Regions from separate parts of the Yersinia aldovae 670-83 genome, predicted to be linked through region 1. Evidence: predicted binding sites of a transcription regulator. Region 1 holds the regulator's gene; each other region holds the start of a gene.

Region 1 (4,401 bases):
GAATCAGCATCTCAGGGGGAAGCGGCAGGTAGCCATCATGGGTAGCCAATCTTTGCCCCTCCGGTGATAACACCCGCTCAAGGAATGCCGCAGTCAATGGCTCCAATGGCTGCCCCGGTGCCTTATTGATATAAATATACAGATAGCGCGACAACGGATAACGCCCCTCTCTGACATTCTCAGCCGTCGGCATCACGAAATCCTGCCCAACGGCGGCCAGAGCTAAGGCTTTCACTCCACTATGGCGAAAGCCCATGCTGGCATAACCGATACCATTTAATGAACCTGCCACGGCTTGCGCCACCGATGAAGAACCCGGCAATTTATTGATATTTTTCATAAAATCGCCATCACACAGTACCCGATGCTTAAAAAAACCATAAGTTCCGGAGGCTGAATTACGGCTATAACGTTGCAACGATCGCTCAGCCCAATCGCCACTTAGACCTAACTCGCCGAAACGCCGAATCGGGCGAGGTTCTCCACAGCGGCGATTCTGAGAGAAAATGGCATCAAGCTGCAATAAAGTCAGTTTATTCAACGGATTATCCTGATGCACAAACACCACCAACGCATCAACCGCCACCGGTACTGCCAACGGCGGGTAGCCATAGCGTTGAATAAAGGCGTTAATCTCACCAGCTTTCATCGGCCTGCTCATCGGCCCGAGTTGAGTTGCCCCTGACGCCAGCGCCGCAGGCGCGGTAGAGGAACCCGCCGCCTGTATTTGTAGATTAACACCAGGATAGTGATGATTGAAATCATCGCCCCACAGGGACATCAGGTTGGCGAGAGTATCAGAACCGACACTGGAGAGGTTGCCTGACAACGTGTTCGCAGCCGAGGCAGGTATGACGTTATCACCTGTCACCACGGGGGGGACTGCCGCCACAGCGTACACTAACGCCGCACAACTAAACCATAATATGGCAGACAATTGCGCCAGTTTTCCCCATTTCATCAGGTTAATGTCCGAGCCTTCTAAGATTTGACTGCATTCTCAGCTAAAACCGACGGAACAATCAACCGGTTCGGTAAGGTAAAAATAAAACGGGTGCCCAAACCGATTTCGCTTATCACGTCCAGCCGCGCGTCATGATGACTCAATGCATGTTTCACAATCGCCAGCCCCAGCCCGCTGCCACCGGTTTGGCGAGATCGCGCCTTATCCACCCGATAGAAGCGCTCAGTCAAGCGTGGGAGATGTTCAGGGCTGATCCCCGGCCCATTATCGCTCACCTGGAATTGCGCGCCTTGAGGGGTTTGCTGCCAGCAGACTTCAATTTTAGTCCCCTCTGGCGTGTGGTTCACCGCATTATAAACCAGATTTGATACGGCACTGCGCAGTTGATCCTCATTACCAAAAACTCTTAGTTGCTCATTGACCCTGAAAGTAATCTCGTGACGACCATTGCTCAATGCCTGCACTTCGTGCTGCAACACTTTCAACATCAAGGGGATATCTACCCGCTCATTCATATCCACATTCGGCGCGGCTTCAATACGCGATAACGTCAGCAACTGCTTCACCAGCCCATCCATCCGCTTGGTCTGCTCCTGCATTGTGCCCAAAGCCTTATCGCGCAACGGCCCTGTCAACGCTTGGTCATGCATCATTTCCAGATAACCTTGCAATACTGTTAATGGCGTGCGCAATTCGTGGCTGACATTAGCAAAGAAATTGCGCCTTGCCCCCTCCAACTGACGCATCTGGGTCACATCGCGGGCCACCATCAGCAATTGCCCTTCGGTATAAGGCATCACCCGGAACTCCACGAAATAACCATTATTCAATTGCAGGGTTAACGGACGGGCGAACTCTTGCTGTTGCAGATATTGGCTAAATTCCGGATAACGCAATAAATTGAGGATATGCTGACCGTTATCCTCTGGCCATCGGAACCCCAGCAGATGTTGAGCCAGGCCGTTACACCAGAAAATATTGCCCTCGATGGTGGTGATAACCACTGCATCCGGCAGTGATTCCGCCCCACTGCGAAAACGCTTGATAAGCAATGCCAGTTCACGCCGACGCCTGCGATTACGCAGTTGCATCTGGTATAAACCATAAAATAGCGGCTCCCAACTCCAGCGGCCAGCAGGCGGGGTCATACTGCGGTCTAACCATAGCCAGTGGGATAATTTGAGTTGGTTATAAAAATTCCAGACCAGTGCTGCGACGACCGAAACTAATAATAGCCACGGCAAATAGCCGATGACAGCACCTAACAAGAGTGCGGGCAAACAAAAAAGAGCCAGCTCTATAGCCAGCATTTTCCATGATAAGCGTTCTAACACAACGAATTCTCCGGCACTGAAAACTCAGTAGCGCGTTGAGAAACGGTATCCGGTTCCCCGGACAGTTTGTACCATTTTATCATGGCCATCAGTTTCAAGCGCCTTACGTAACCGACGAATATGCACGTCAACCGTGCGGTCTTCTACATAAACGTTAGTGCCCCAGACATAATTAAGCAACTGTTCACGGCTGTATACCCGCTCGGGATGAGTCATAAAGAAGTGCAGCAGTTTGAACTCGGTCGGCCCCATATCGAGCGCGTGTTCATTAGACATGACACGATGCGATGAAGGATCAAGACTTAACCCTTGCATTTCAATCACTTCTTCGACTGCCATTGGCGATATTCGACGCATCACAGCTTTAATACGTGCCACCAACTCTTTTGGCGAAAAAGGTTTAGTAATATAGTCATCCGCGCCCACTTCCAGCCCACGCACCCGATCTTCTTCTTCGCCACGGGCGGTCAGCATCATCACTGGTATATCCCGTGTTAATGCTTCACGTTTCATATGTTTAATAAACTGGATACCCGAGCCGCCGGGCAGCATCCAGTCCAACAGCACTAAATCAGGGAAAGGCTCCGACAGGCGCATTACCGCACTGTCATAATCTTCGGCTTCTAACGGTTGGTAACCATTTTGTTCCAACACAAAGCACACCATCTCACGGATAGGTGCTTCATCTTCCACCACCAGTATGCGTCTTGCCATCATCAACCCTGCCAGTATGTTAGTGGTCACTATTTGAGTTCGGAAGCCATTATGCGTCACTTTTGTGACAGATTTATGAAAAATATCACACATCCGCAACCAATAAGCATAGTGATAAGTTTCATGAAATTTGCAAAATTCAGTAGCCAACGTTGCGAGACGTCTCGAAGATTTATCTCATCATATTTTTTTAGCCGCGACATCCTGTTACCAGCGTTTATAATCAGCGCCATTCACTTTGACCGATAACCTGCCATCGCGGGAGATTTATGCGTATTATTCATACCTCTGACTGGCATTTGGGGCAGCATTTTTATACCAAAAGTCGTGCTGCCGAACATCAGGCATTTCTGCACTGGCTCATTGAGCAGATCGAAGAAAATCAGGTAGATGCGCTGATCATTGCCGGCGACATATTTGACACAGGTTCTCCACCCAGCTATGCCCGCGAGCTGTATAACCGCTTTATTGTCAGCCTCCAGCCCACTGGCTGTCAGTTAGTCGTGCTCGGCGGTAATCATGATTCAGTGGCAACATTGAATGAATCGCGCGGTTTGCTTTCATACCTGAATACCACCGTAATCTCCTGTGCCAGCAACCGGTTGGAACAACAAATTATTATTCTAAAAAACAGGCAACAGCAACCGGCAGCCATACTCTGCGCCATTCCGTTCTTGCGGCCTCGTGATTTGGTCACCAGTCAGGCGGGTGAATCCGGTGGGCAAAAGCAACTGGCATTACAAGAAGCCATCGCAAACCACTATCAGGTGCTCTACCAACAGGCCGTGGAACTGCGCACCAAGCTTGGCCTGCCACTGCCCATTATTGCCACAGGCCATCTGACCACCGTCGGCGTCACCACTACTGACTCGGTCCGTGATATCTATATCGGTACATTGGATGCTTTCCCCGCGCAAGCCTTTCCGCCAGCAGATTATATTGCTTTAGGCCATATCCACCGTGCCCAGCAAGTGGCTAAATCTGAGCATATCCGCTATAGCGGCTCACCCATCGCTCTCAGTTTTGATGAGTTAAGCAAAGAGAAAAGTGTTTATCTGGTTGAATTTTCGCAACAAACATTGGCGTCAGTAACCCCACTTTTCATACCACAATTCCAACCCATGCAGCTAATCAAAGGTGACTTAATACAGATAGAGCAGCAACTGGCTGTATTCTCTCATCATCAGGGCTTACCGGTATGGCTGGATATCGAAGTCGCCACACAGGATTATCTCACCGATATTCAACGACGAATTCAGGCATTAGCCGCAGACTTACCTGTTGAAGTGGTGTTACTGCGCCGTAGCAAAGAACAGCGTAATACCAGCATTCAACAACATGAAAAAGAGACACTCAACGAGCTGAGTGTCTCTGATGTCTTTGAACGCA
Region 2 (4,401 bases), 1.0 Mb from region 1:
CGGTTATCTTCGTTATCACCCTTCACCTGATGGCGTGGTAATAATCGGCCTTGCATATCTCCGTCCAGTGCACGAATAACCGCAGCAGAAATGACCCCTTCAGGTGCGCCACCGATGCAGTACATCACATCGACTTCACTTTCTGGCATACAGGTCAGAATCGAGGCTGCGACATCGCCGTCCGGAATAGCGAACACTTTGACACCCAGTTGCTGCATTTCGGCGATGATGCCGTCATGGCGCGGTTTCGCCAGCGTAATAACCGTTAAGTCTGTCAGTGGCTTATTGAGTTTAGTGGCGATATTGCGCAGGTTTTTTTCCAGTGGCAAGTTTAGGTCGATAGTACCTTTGGCTCCCGGCCCCACTACCAGTTTTTCCATATACATATCAGGCGCATGTAGAAATGTGCCTTTATCCCCCACCGCCAGCACTGCGAGCGCATTGGCCTGACCCATTGCGGTCATGCGGGTGCCTTCAATCGGATCTACCGCGATATCCACTGCATCACCGTGGCCGGTACCGACGTTTTCGCCGATATACAGCATCGGGGCTTCATCGATTTCACCTTCACCGATAACAATCTGCCCATCAATATTGACCTGATTGAGCATAATGCGCATGGCATGTACGGCAGCACCGTCAGCGGCATTTTTATCGCCCCGACCCAGCCACTTATAACCTGCTAGTGCAGCAGCTTCGGTGACACGGGAAAACTCGATGGCTAGTTCACGTTTCATGGTTAGACCTGTTGATTGCACAATGGAGGAGTTGGATATGGGCGAGAATTCTATCACTCTTCGTACTTGAAGTCGTAGGAGGTTAGTGGTGCTGGTTATTTGGCTTATGTGGGTTAATAAAAAACGCGCCATCGGGGGGCGATGGCGCGTTTTTGAGAACTGACAACAGGCGGTCTGTTACTCTTCGTGATCTTCCCACGCTTGAGCACGGGCCACGGCTTTCTTCCAGCCACGGTAGCGGACATCACGTTCGGTAGTTTCAATCCCTGGGCGGAATTCACGCTCAATCGTGGCTTTGCTCTTCACTTCGTCTAAATCATTCCAGAAGCCGGTCGCCAGACCCGCCAGGAACGCAGCACCCAGTGCAGTACTTTCACGGATTTCAGGGCGCTCAACGCGCGTGCCCAGAATGTCTGCCTGGAACTGCATCAGGAAGTTGTTCGCTACCGCACCACCATCAACACGTAGCGATTTGAGGCGCGCACCGGAATCCGCTTGCATGGCATCCAGTACATCACGCGTCTGATAAGCAATAGATTCGAGTGTTGCACGGATAATGTGGTTGCTGTTAACACCACGGGTTAGGCCGAAAATAGCACCACGCGCATACGGGTCCCAATACGGCGCACCGAGGCCGGTGAAGGCAGGCACCACATACACGCCGTTGCTGTCTTTCACTTTGGTGGCGAAGTATTCAGAGTCATCGGCATCGCTAATCAGTTTCAGCTCATCGCGCAGCCACTGGATGGAGGCACCACCAATGAATACCGCGCCTTCCAGCGCATAGTTAACTTCACCGCGTGGGCCGCAGGCGATGGTGGTCAGCAAGCCATGTGTGGACTGAACCGCTTCCGTGCCGGTGTTCATCAGCAGGAAGCAGCCAGTACCGTAGGTGTTTTTTGCCATCCCCGGTTGTACACAAAGCTGGCCGAACAGCGCGGCTTGCTGGTCACCAGCAATACCTGCGATTGGAATACGTGTCCCGCCTTTACCACCAATGTTGGTCTGGCCGTAAATTTCTGACGATGGGCGAACTTCAGGCAGCATTGAGCGCGGGATATTCAGCGCTTTCAGCATGCGCTCATCCCACTCTTTGGTGCGGATATTAAACATCATGGTACGCGACGCATTGGTGTAATCCGTTACGTGTACACGGCCTTGAGTCATGTTCCACACCAGCCAGGTGTCTACGGTACCAAACAGCAACTCGCCACGTTCAGCGCGTTCACGGGCACCTTCTACGTTATCGAGAATCCATTTTACTTTCGTGCCGGAGAAATAAGGGTCAACCACCAAGCCGGTGTTATAGCGGATGTACTCTTCCAGCCCCTCTTTTTTTAGTTTCTCACAGATATCGGCGGTACGGCGACATTGCCAGACGATAGCGTTATACACCGGTTTACCGGTCGCTTTATCCCAAACAATGGTGGTTTCACGTTGGTTGGTAATACCGATACCGGCGATTTCGTCAGAATTGATCCCCGCCTTCGCCAGCACTTCAACCAAGGTGGAGCTTTGTGTCGCCCAGATCTCCATCGGATCATGTTCGACCCAACCGGCTTTGGGATAGATTTGAGTGAATTCACGCTGAGAAACACTCACGATATTGGCATCATGATCTAACACCACGGCTCTGGAACTGGTTGTTCCCTGATCAAGCGCGACAATGTATTTCTTTTGAGTAGTATTTTCAGTTGTCATAATTAGCCTACTTATAAGTTTTCGTAAATCTATTGGGTAGTATCTATTATTTATGCTTTACGTTCTGTGGTCGTTGCCGTGGTTTCTTCTTCCTCTGCAACACACACATCACACGGCAAATGGCGGCCTATCAGAGCGCGATAGCCAAATGCGCCTAACAGCGCACCAACGATAGGGCCGAAGATAGGAACCAGGAAGTAAGGAATATCACGACCACCGGTGAAGGCGATTTCGCCCCAACCCGCTAAATAAGCAAATGCTTTTGGACCAAAATCACGCGCTGGGTTTAAGGCAAAACCAGTCAGTGGCCCCATTGATGCACCAATAACGGCAATCAGAATACCAATCAACAGTGGCGCTAGTGGGCCACGGGGAATGCCGTTGCCATCATCGGTCAGGGCCAGAATCAGGCACATCAAAATAGCGGTAATCACAGTTTCAACCAGGAAAGCCTGGAAAACAGAAATATGTGGATTCGGGTAAGTAGAGAAGATACCGGCCAAATTGAGGCTTTCGGCACTGCCACGCACCATCTGGTGGGTTTGTTCGAAATCAACGAACAGGTTGTAATACAGGCCGTAGACTAACGCTGCGGCACAAAATGCACCGGCAACCTGCGCCACAATGTAAGGGATAACTTTACGGCGATCGAAGCAGGCGAATAACCACAATGCGATGGTTACGGCCGGATTAAGATGTGCGCCCGAGATGGCTGCTGTCAAATAGATGGCCATAGCAACGCCCAGGCCCCAAATGATACTGATTTCCCACTGCCCAAAACTGGCCCCTGCCAACTTCAGTGCGGCAACACAGCCGACACCAAAAAAGATCAGCAGACCGGTACCGAGAAACTCTGCGATACATTGGCCCTTTAAGGTAGAACTAGCGGTTTGGCTCATAGTTGTGTCCTACAGACAGAGATTTATAGGGTATTTCTTATTTTTGCCCCTCAAGTAATCAGGGGAGTGATGTAAATTTATCGTTAACGAGCACAAACGAGAAATAGCGAAATCAAAATGTGTGTGGTCTGTCATAAAAATGAGCGCTTTCGCGTTATCCGCAGTGATTAAGGTACTTTCAAAGTGTGATCAGACCAGTGTTTTCCCATTGGGTTGTTAAATCCATGTATAAATCTAAAAGATAGGAGCGGAGGATTTTCGGCTTTTGCTGATAGTTACGGAAACGAAATTGCTACAGAGTGTGGTTTGTACCGGTATGCCGCTAGACAGGGGGGGGCTGGCTACATACAATCAGTTCAATAAGAGCATCACTTCCTTAAGCTGTGTCGCCTTTGCGATGGAACGTGTTGAGCATAGCGCTTGTTACACGAGTTTGATGCATATATAGCGCGATAAGTATTCACTGCAGTTTTATCTGTCGATTGTTGCTTTAGGTCATACAATGACTTTAGTAAATCATGATGGCTGCGACCAAAAGATGTACGCCTTGCGACTCATAAGGGGACCGAAGAATGTCATTTGAAGTATTTGAGAAATTGGAAGTAAAAGTTCAGCAGGCGATTGACACCATCACGCTGTTACAGATGGAAATTGAAGAGCTGAAAGAGAAAAATAACACCTTGTCCCAAGAAGTTCAGGATGCTGCTGGTGGCCGTGAAGCGTTAGTGCGCGAAAATGAGCAACTGAAACAAGAGCAGCATGTGTGGCAGGATCGTCTGCGGGCACTGTTGGGAAAGATGGAAGAGGTCTGAGTGCCAGTTGGCTAAAGCATCATCAGTACGTTGTTGAAAGCCGCTAGTCACGCAGCCACTTCGAGTACGAAAGGCAAAAAGGGCGATATCAATATCGCCCTTTCTAATCGGAATTATCTATAAGCCAGAGGGATGTTATTCAATATCCAGCGGTTCTTCTGACAAGATGATCCCGGTGTTATCAGCATACAGATGATCGCCGGAGAAGAAGGTGACACCGCCGAAATTCACGCGGATATCGCTCTCGCCCAC
Region 3 (4,401 bases), 1.8 Mb from region 1:
ACCCGCAATCGTCTTTATAAGAAAGGTAAATATTTTTCCTGCCATGAAGTAAACATGAGGGAGCGAGGGGTTTCCTGAGAAATCGTTTGCTTTGTGAACAGTATCACATTATTAAATCTGCAATCATTCTTAGCAAATCTTTCAGATACATCACTAAGCATTTTGGTCATAAGGCGAGGGGATATAGAGTAAAATCTAATAATGTGACTGATTAATAAGGTATTTAATTTTATATGGCTAAATATAAAACAAATGATTATTGAAGGCCGTGATTCAAAGGCACGGCCAGCGTCATTTATTTTTTCATTAAAGACTTCAAATTAGCGAATGGATTGTGGGTAGCAACCCCTTGGTCATCCTGCGCGTCATCACCGGCGATCACCGTTGAACCATAGAGATCTGCTTCAGTATATTTGGAGTGTTCATGATCATGACAAAAGAGACATAACATCTCCCAATTGCTGCCATCTTCAGGATTATTGCTGTGATCGTGGTCAATATGGTGAACTGTCAGTTCACGTAGATTTGAATAAACAAACTCCCGCGAACATTTACCACACACCCACGGAAAGATCTTCAGTGCCTTCTCCCGATAACCGCTTTCCAATCGAGAGTAATTCTTCGGTATATATGCCATGTAACCTTCAATATTGCGTAGAGTAATATCTTCATTTTAACGTGAAAGTCTATGGTGGACTACCCACGATTCGGGGAAAATATTTAGGCTACATCCTAAGATTAGTCTCTAATACGGTAGGAACATATTGAATTAGCTATATAAATACACAATATCTGAGCTAAAATTTATTGAGCGAATTTTTGAGACTTTTGCTGATGATTTAAAGGGATAAGACGTTTTACACTGTTCGCATGAGATAACAAGTTTCAATTAATAAGTCTATTTATGCGACAGGCAATAAACGCATTCCGCCTGAAACCCTTTGCCGAAGCAGTTGAGGTGATATGAGAGAATCTGAAGTACTGGCCGAAGTCAGTAACGAAAACCAAACATTGGTAGCCGTCGTACAACAAGATCAGCGTGTTGTGTATTTCTATATCTATCCACAGGAAGCATTTGAAGAACGTTTTCCTGTCCGAGCTTGTTGGGTACGAAATTTGGTCGCAGCACCACAATCAGCGGATAATACAGAAATAGAACGAGGATTAGCACCTCGATTGGTGGCAGAGTTTTGCCGAAATGTTACCGGTGAGGCCGAACTTGATCCGCAACTTATTTCTATCATCTGGACAGAAAGTGATGATGGGGCCGCGTTATGGTATCAGGAGCAATTGCTGGCAATCATTCCCGGTTGGAGTTTATATATTGATCATTCAGTTTACTATTCTGCCAGTTGTATTAAAGATAATCCGCTAACATTACCACTAGGGTCGGCCTCAACCAACAAACAATATGCGCTTGCACAGCAAACGAGGCAATTCTGGCGCATCTGGCAACAAGAGATGGGAAATCCGTGGCCTGCACTACAGCTCGAATATATTCAATATTATGAGCAGCACTTTGGCCCCTCATTGAAGTATTTTGCTATTGATCAGGGGAAGTGGCCCCCTATGGCTATCTCCCAGCATGAAAAAGATGGGATATATTATTTCCTGACATTAGGGGTTAGTATTCGCCCACAGCCTTGGGTTGAAATATTATTTAATGACGATGCAACTCAATATCGGCGCATGGAGATGGCAATAGCCATCGATAGTCAATACGTTAATGAAGACAATGCGATACATATGGCCAGCGCACTGGCGGGCTTTGCGCATGTTCCCTGGAGCAAAATTACCTGGTTGGGTGAAGGCCACACTTTAGCGTCAGAGGTTGCTCCCCAAGGCTATGAGGGCTATATCTTATCGACTATATTATATGCTGATGCAGAGCATCTTATATTGCCTCCGCAACAGGGTGATCCGGTTAATTTATATTGGGCAAGCCCTGTATTTACTAGCGAGCGGGAGTTTGCACATAGGGAACCAAATGGGGGGTATGATTTACTGGAGAAACTTAAGTTACATGGTGTTAATCACATTTTCACCCCACGTCAGGCTGTTATTTAATTCATTTCTGGTCACACTGGTCTGATTTGCAGATTTTGTTATTAGGGTCTTAACTTGATCATGTAGGTGGCAGTTTGAGTGGTATATTCTGACTGAATAATCAAATCAGCTGCCAAAAAATATTAATTTATGGAGGGAGTTATGGGCATACTATCTTGGATTATTTTCGGTCTTATCGCTGGTGTTCTGGCTAAATGGATTATGCCCGGAGAGGATGGCGGTGGATTTATTATGACCGTAATTCTTGGGGTAGTTGGTGCATTGGTCGGCGGTTATATCAGTACATTCTTCGGTATGGGCAAAGTTGACGGTTTTAATTTCGGTAGCTTTGTCGTAGCAGTGATAGGTTCGTTGGTTGTGTTGTTTGCTTATCGAAAACTGAGAAGTTAACTCTTCAATCTCTTGCAATAACAGTGATCTCAGATCACGCATAATCGCGCATTATGCAAAGAGGGAGGTGGCTATTTTGTCACCTTTCTCTCATAAAACCATCATCAATATGCAATAAAAATAGCTGTTAATGGCTCATGTTCACGGGTTTCTGAGAGACATGATATGGGCCAGGCATTACGTAAATTTACTGCTGCCGACTATCCGGCAGCGGCACTAGAACCGCGTAAAAGGGTACTTGCCGTTAAAGGATTGGTTAAAGCATATAAATCTCAGCATCGAGTTCTGGATGATATTAATTTTGAACTTCATGCGGGTGAATTTGTTGCTATTATCGGCCGTTCGGGGGCAGGTAAATCAACATTATTGCATATTTTAAATGGTACTATTCCAAGCAGTTCTGGGGCGGTTATTAATTATCACGACAACGGTGATATCCAAAATATTACCGAGTTGACGCCCAGAGAAATGCGTAAATGGCGTGCAAAATGCGGTATGATATTTCAAGATTTCTGTTTGGTTCCTCGCCTTGATGTTATTACTAATGTTTTATTAGGTCGCCTAAATTATACCTCGACACTCAAGTCCTGTTTCAAAATATTTGCAGACCAAGACCGAGTTCGCGCAATCGAATTATTGCAATGGTTGAATATGTTACCACATGCATTACAACGGGCAGAGAATCTCTCTGGTGGTCAGATGCAGCGGGTAGCTATTTGCCGCGCTATGATGCAAAACCCCAAAATATTGTTAGCAGATGAGCCTGTGGCGTCGCTTGATCCGAAGAATACAATTCGTATTATGAGTACGTTACAGAAAATAAGCGAAAACGATATTGCCGTGATGGTGAACTTACATTCGGTCGATTTAGTGAAAGACTATTGTACTCGGGTTATTGGTATTGCCCATGGGCGAATAGTCTTTGATGGGCCCCCCTCAATGCTGAATGATACAATTATTCAGAATATTTATAGCGATGAGTTAGCTGAGTTTTTGTATTAATATCCACTTATCCCTCTATCATAATAGGTTATTTTAATGAAGAAAGTACTTTGTCTTACCTCATTAGTGGCAAGTATGATGATATTTAATGCTACAGCAGCAGATATGCCAAAAGAAATTAATCTGGGAATTCTTGGTGGGCAGAATGCGACACAGCAAATTGGGGATAATCAGTGTGTCAAAAGTTTTCTGGAAAAAGAGTTGCACGTAAAGACTAATTTACATAATGCCTCTGATTATTCTGGTGTTATTCAAGGAATATTAGGCGGAAAAATTGATCTGGTATTAAGTATGTCTCCTTCCTCTTTTGCATCTATTTATATTAAAGATCCTAAGGCTGTTGATATTGTCGGTATTGCGATTGACGATACTGATCAGTCGCGCGGATATCATTCTGTTGTTGTTGTCAAAGCAGATAGCCCATATCAAAAAATAGAAGACTTGAAAGGCAAAGCGTTTGGCTTCGCTGATCCTGACTCAACGTCGGGTTTCTTAATTCCTAACCAAATTTTCAAACAAAAATTTGGTGGAACATCAGATAATAAATACAACGATTTCTTCTCCAGCGTGACTTTCTCGGGCGGTCATGAGCAAGATATTCTGGGAGTGATTAATGGCCAATTCGCAGGTGCGGTAACCTGGGCTTCAATGATTGGTGACTATAACACTGGTTATACGAGTGGTGCATTTACCCGCATGATCCGTATGGACCACCCAGATTTAATGAAACAGATCCGCATTATTTGGCAATCTCCATTAATTCCTAATGGCCCGATTTTAGTTCGCAGTGCATTACCTCCTGAATTTAAAGCTCAGTTAGTCGCAGCAGTGAAAAAGTTGGATAAAGAAGAACATGGCTGTTTCATTAAAGCTATGGGTGGCAAACAGCATATCGGTGACACATCACTTAGTGAGTATCAAACGATTATCGATATGAAGCGC
Region 4 (4,401 bases), 1.2 Mb from region 1:
TGCGATACGCCCATCAATCATCACTGCGGCACAGGCCAGCTCCACGGCCAACATGGTGACACGGTAAGCGGCAAAACTTGCCGATTCGGCCAACATTGATTCAATAGGGAATAGCGCCACTGTATCTTGCAAGGTTGGCGTGCGATTATCCGCGCGCGCATCCGGCTCAATACCAACTTGCAACGAGGCTAACGCATAACTTAATGCCATCACCTGGCTACGAGATAGCCGTTCTGGCGGTTTGGTTGCACAAGCGATACTGAGCCGGGTAAAAATCTCATCCAGAGTGGTGAGTAACAAACCATAGCCCACTCTGGCCTTAATACTCTCCAGTTCTGTTTTTAGTGCCTCAGACCACAATGGCATGGGCAGTAATAATTGCCCTTCTAATGTGCTCTTTTTCTGCGGATTGACGCTGGCAAAGCGGTTATAGATATCAAGATCTTTTTGGCATGTTTCAAAGATGGAACGCAGTTTATCGCGATGCGATTTGCACACTGCTACGTTCGGCAGATCGCCTATCTGGTGGAAAAATTCTTGCCCCATTAATCCTGCGGAGGCCGGTCGATAGAAAACCTGCAACTTCGTTTTATTGACCGACAATAAAAATCCATCTCCGTACTGCGCCTGATAACGTTGTTGGAAAAGTTGAGAAAAAACGTCAGCGCAATGCGCCATAGACGTAGCTTGATTGATTGCCGGGTCTGCTTCACCCCAAGCCAATGCCCACGACGCGGGGAGCGGCTTCTGGTCAACGGCCAATTGCCCTAAACCGACCAGTAATGCCAATGGTAACTCGGTGGACGCATCGCGACTGAGTGGCGGTGGAGAAAGATAGAGCTTCTGCTCTATATTCACTCTGGCAATATAAACTAATAAATTCTGAGCATAATGGTTAAATGCATTATGTTTCCCATATATATTTAATAGACGATTAATTTCAATTTCAATAATGGGAAGTTCTTTTTTTGCCGTTGTGTCTATACCTGCATCAATCAATACCCGGTGTTCCAGGCCATAGAAGAATAAAAAGACATAACCTATATGCGCTGTAGGAGATTTACGCCCTTCCGATAGCCACTGCAAATAAGCTCTTCTTGCCTCTGGGCTGCACGTTGAATAATCAGGGGTGTTATCGGTCAACGGTAGGGAGATATCTATTTCTTCGCTGGCCACATCCATTGAAGGGTTAATAAAGGCAGGCTCCGCACCGGTGCGGTTACTTTTGTATTTATTACCGATATAAATCATGCCATCGGGCAAACTTAACCCGGCAACCACAGCCAATTCACCGGGCCGCAGCCACGATGCGCGGGCCAACGATCCTCTTGAGGTTTCGGCTTGTTTTGCTTTAAGTTTATCAGCCGCCTGCTCGCCTTGGGGTGAGTTACCTTCTGGCGTTTCTTCCGCTTGCGTGGGGGACACCGTTAACGGGTAGCCCCCCAAGTCCGGGATTGTAGAGATTTTGTGCATATCCGGCGTGATAGGCGGCCCGGCATGAGGTGTAGCCTCTTTAAGATTTTGCCAGACAAAAAACAGACATAAGATAGCCGCACTTAACGCAATCCACGTCTCTCTTGGGAGACCGGTGATCAGCCCTAAAACGACTACCAATAAGATAACCCAGCCGGTACCCGTCGATTTTTTCTTCGCCACGATGGTTTATATGCTCCTATCTTAAAATAGTCATTTTTATGCTGCCGTTAAGGGCAATATTTAATAAATAATTCTTTTGTGCCGATATTTTTGGGTAATACACAACGGCCCCCCTATTAATTGCACTTAAGTACAAAATAGAGGTTAAATAATAAGTCAGAATTATATTTTATATCACTTTCCCACCGCGTTGGCGGGAAAAAACATGGAATAAAACAATTATGCCAGTTGACGCTGAATTCAGCTAGTAAAGACTCGCACAGTAGACAAACTCCCTGCCCGTCAAAACATCAACGTAAAAAATCCCGGACAAAGTGCTCCGGGATTAATGAAGAATCGCCATAACCAGACGGCTGACAAATATCGACGATACGCTCTTAAACGGTGTCGATAGGTCGAAGAGTAAAACGTCCACACCATCAGCGATGATTTTGCGGCGTCTTTATGATCGGCCTATTCGCTCTGTACCGCACAGGTTGTCAATAACTTCAACACACTATTAATGTGCGGTACTTATTTCAGTGCCATCGCATCGCGCATGGTAAAGAACAGATCCGTTTGGTCAGTCAGACCAACCACATTTGCTGCATGGGGACCATAAGCGGCTATGCGCAATTGAGTTCCGGTATGCCCCTGAGAGTCATCCTCAGAGTTTCCGTAACTGATTGCCATCACTGCCCCATCTTTGGTGGTTAAAGCCTGTGTTAGGCCAGGCGCTTTGGCATCCGCTTCAATAATTTGGCTAGAGTGAGCATGGTCGGCAGTCACAATCACCAGTGTATTGCCGTCAGCCCGTGCGAATGCCAAGGCTTTTTGTACCGCTTCATCCAGATCGACAGTTTCGCCAAACTGCCCACAGGGGTTAGCCGCATGGTCTTGCTTATCAATTGATGCCCCTTCAACTTGTAAGAAGAAGCCTTTTTCATTGTTTTTCAACAGATCAATCGCTTTTTCTGTCATGACAGCCAAGGTTGGTATGTCTTTGGTGCGTTCGGCGTTGTTCTCACAAACCACGGGCGGTTTATCCAAATTACCGTGATAAGAAGCCTTCGGCCCCTGCCAGCGTACCGGCATATTACCTGGACTGAATAACCCTAATAGGGGTTTTTGCTGATCTGCCTGTTTTATCGCCTTCAGCTCATCAAGGTTTTCGACGATGACATAACCGCGAGCCAGCGCCTGATCACGCAAGGATTTATCTTGCCATTCACCGGCTTTAGCCTGCTGATTGAAGGATTTTGCCCCACCGCCCAACGTGACATCCGCACGCCCGGCAATCATTTGTTCCGTAATGGAACCGCGACCGCCATTTTCCAGCGCATTGGTCGCGCATTTTTCGCTGGTTTCTTCTGGGCCATAGCATTTGCGCCCAGTGACATGGGCAAACTGGGCCGCAGGTGTTGCATCTTGCAACTCAGCCGTTGACACGTTGCCGGTCGCTTTACCCGCTTTTTTGGCTAATTCCAGAATAGTAACGTGGTCTTTACCAAACACATCAACCCCCAACGCACCATTGTAGGTTTTCACACCGGATGACCATGCGGTGGCAGAGGCCGCAGAATCTGTCACGTAATCCGGTTTCTGCGTTTTCTTATCTAACGAATAGTGGGTGTATTGCCCTGTCAGCGGCAACGCATCAATTCCTTTAAAGAAACCACCGGCACCCATTGCATAGTTACGAGCCGAGGTTATCTCTGAATCACCCATGCCATCACCAATCAGCAAAATGATATTTTTTACCGTTTTGTTGGACAACGAATCACGAAGTGCCTGAGTCTGGTCCCCGGTCAAACGGCGTGCGCCGCCAAACTGGGTAACATCGCCTTGAGCGGCACGGTCATATAACCCGGTGGCGGCAGCAATGGCATTGGGAGTAAACAGAGCGCTGGACAATAACAGAGTAGATAGCGCTATGCCTGACAGAGTGGATACGCGGTTCTGCATCGATATAATTCCTTGTTGTAAAACAGTAATACAATTTGTATTAATGGGTTACAACGGATACTAGAACATACCAATGACGTTTTTATGACAGTTAGCCTTAATTATTGCGCAATCCATTACCTCATCAACTCATCACTGAATCACTGAATCACTCAAAACGTAGCAGCCGAACTCGCTGGAACGGCTGCCCTCAATTAATTTATACCAAACTAATTTACACCCAACTTATTCTGCTTTTTCTACAGACTGATAAATATCGATATCAAAATAGCCATCAGTGATGCCGTCATTGAGGTAAACCTCATAGCAAGCCCCTTTTGCAGGGCGATAACCGCTCTGTGGCAGATGCAGGTTGTACAATTCGCTCCACGCTTTGGCGTAATCATCATCGGTGACTCGAGCATGATAAACCGCATACATGCCAGCAGGAATAACTTGCTGTTGCAGTTGATCACTCAGTTCAGGCGGCAAAACATAATCGGCGGCAACAGAAAGTGAAACATCAGCACGCAACGCTGCCGGCGGATTGACCTCAGGGTTATCCCAATAGAGAGCCAGCCAATCTTTGGCGGGGATTTGGTGTTGGGTATAGAGTGTTGAGAGCTGTTTAAAACCTTGAGGGATAGTTTCGTGATAAGGGCCAACGACACGAATCCCTACTATTTGCAGTGGGTGTTTTTCTACTATTTTGAATGTCATATCGCTACCTCGACTTAATGGTTTCAACAAAATAAAATGACCAAAAATGCGACCTTGTGGTGATACTGTTTATTTATACAGTATAGCGGTATTTTATGACAT

What was found. Region 1 encodes PhoB, which activates phosphate uptake and scavenging genes when phosphate is short. Its sites were predicted from a motif close to CTGTCATAAAACTGNCNNAT; they were not measured.
Region 2: a site for PhoB is predicted at 3,466-3,485, ahead of AT01_RS11720 (MIP/aquaporin family protein). Genes of this name have one in related genera too.
Region 3: a site for PhoB is predicted at 2,545-2,564, ahead of phnC (phosphonate ABC transporter ATP-binding protein). Genes of this name have one in related genera too.
Region 4: a site for PhoB is predicted at 3,672-3,691, ahead of phoA (alkaline phosphatase). Genes of this name have one in related genera too.

The regions. Positions count from the first base shown of each region.
Region 1 is NZ_CP009781.1:1,578,635-1,583,035, forward strand. It holds gene AT01_RS07355 (PstS family phosphate ABC transporter substrate-binding protein) at 1-961, opposite strand, end outside; gene phoR (phosphate regulon sensor histidine kinase PhoR) at 982-2,298, opposite strand; gene phoB (phosphate response regulator transcription factor PhoB) at 2,323-3,012, opposite strand; gene sbcD (exonuclease subunit SbcD) at 3,282-4,401, shown strand, end outside.
Region 2 is NZ_CP009781.1:2,576,317-2,580,717, reverse strand. It holds gene glpX (class II fructose-bisphosphatase) at 1-737, opposite strand, end outside; gene glpK (glycerol kinase GlpK) at 915-2,438, opposite strand; gene AT01_RS11720 (MIP/aquaporin family protein) at 2,489-3,337, opposite strand; gene zapB (septal ring assembly protein ZapB) at 3,910-4,149, shown strand; gene rraA (ribonuclease E activity regulator RraA) at 4,285-4,401, opposite strand, start outside.
Region 3 is NZ_CP009781.1:4,241,398-4,245,798, forward strand. It holds gene yajD (HNH nuclease YajD) at 296-637, opposite strand; gene AT01_RS19095 (suppressor of fused domain protein) at 964-2,067, shown strand; gene AT01_RS19100 (GlsB/YeaQ/YmgE family stress response membrane protein) at 2,209-2,457, shown strand; gene phnC (phosphonate ABC transporter ATP-binding protein) at 2,623-3,459, shown strand; gene phnD (phosphonate ABC transporter substrate-binding protein) at 3,496-4,401, shown strand, end outside.
Region 4 is NZ_CP009781.1:410,228-414,628, reverse strand. It holds gene AT01_RS01965 (tellurite resistance TerB family protein) at 1-1,656, opposite strand, end outside; gene phoA (alkaline phosphatase) at 2,170-3,600, opposite strand; gene sbmC (DNA gyrase inhibitor SbmC) at 3,826-4,299, opposite strand.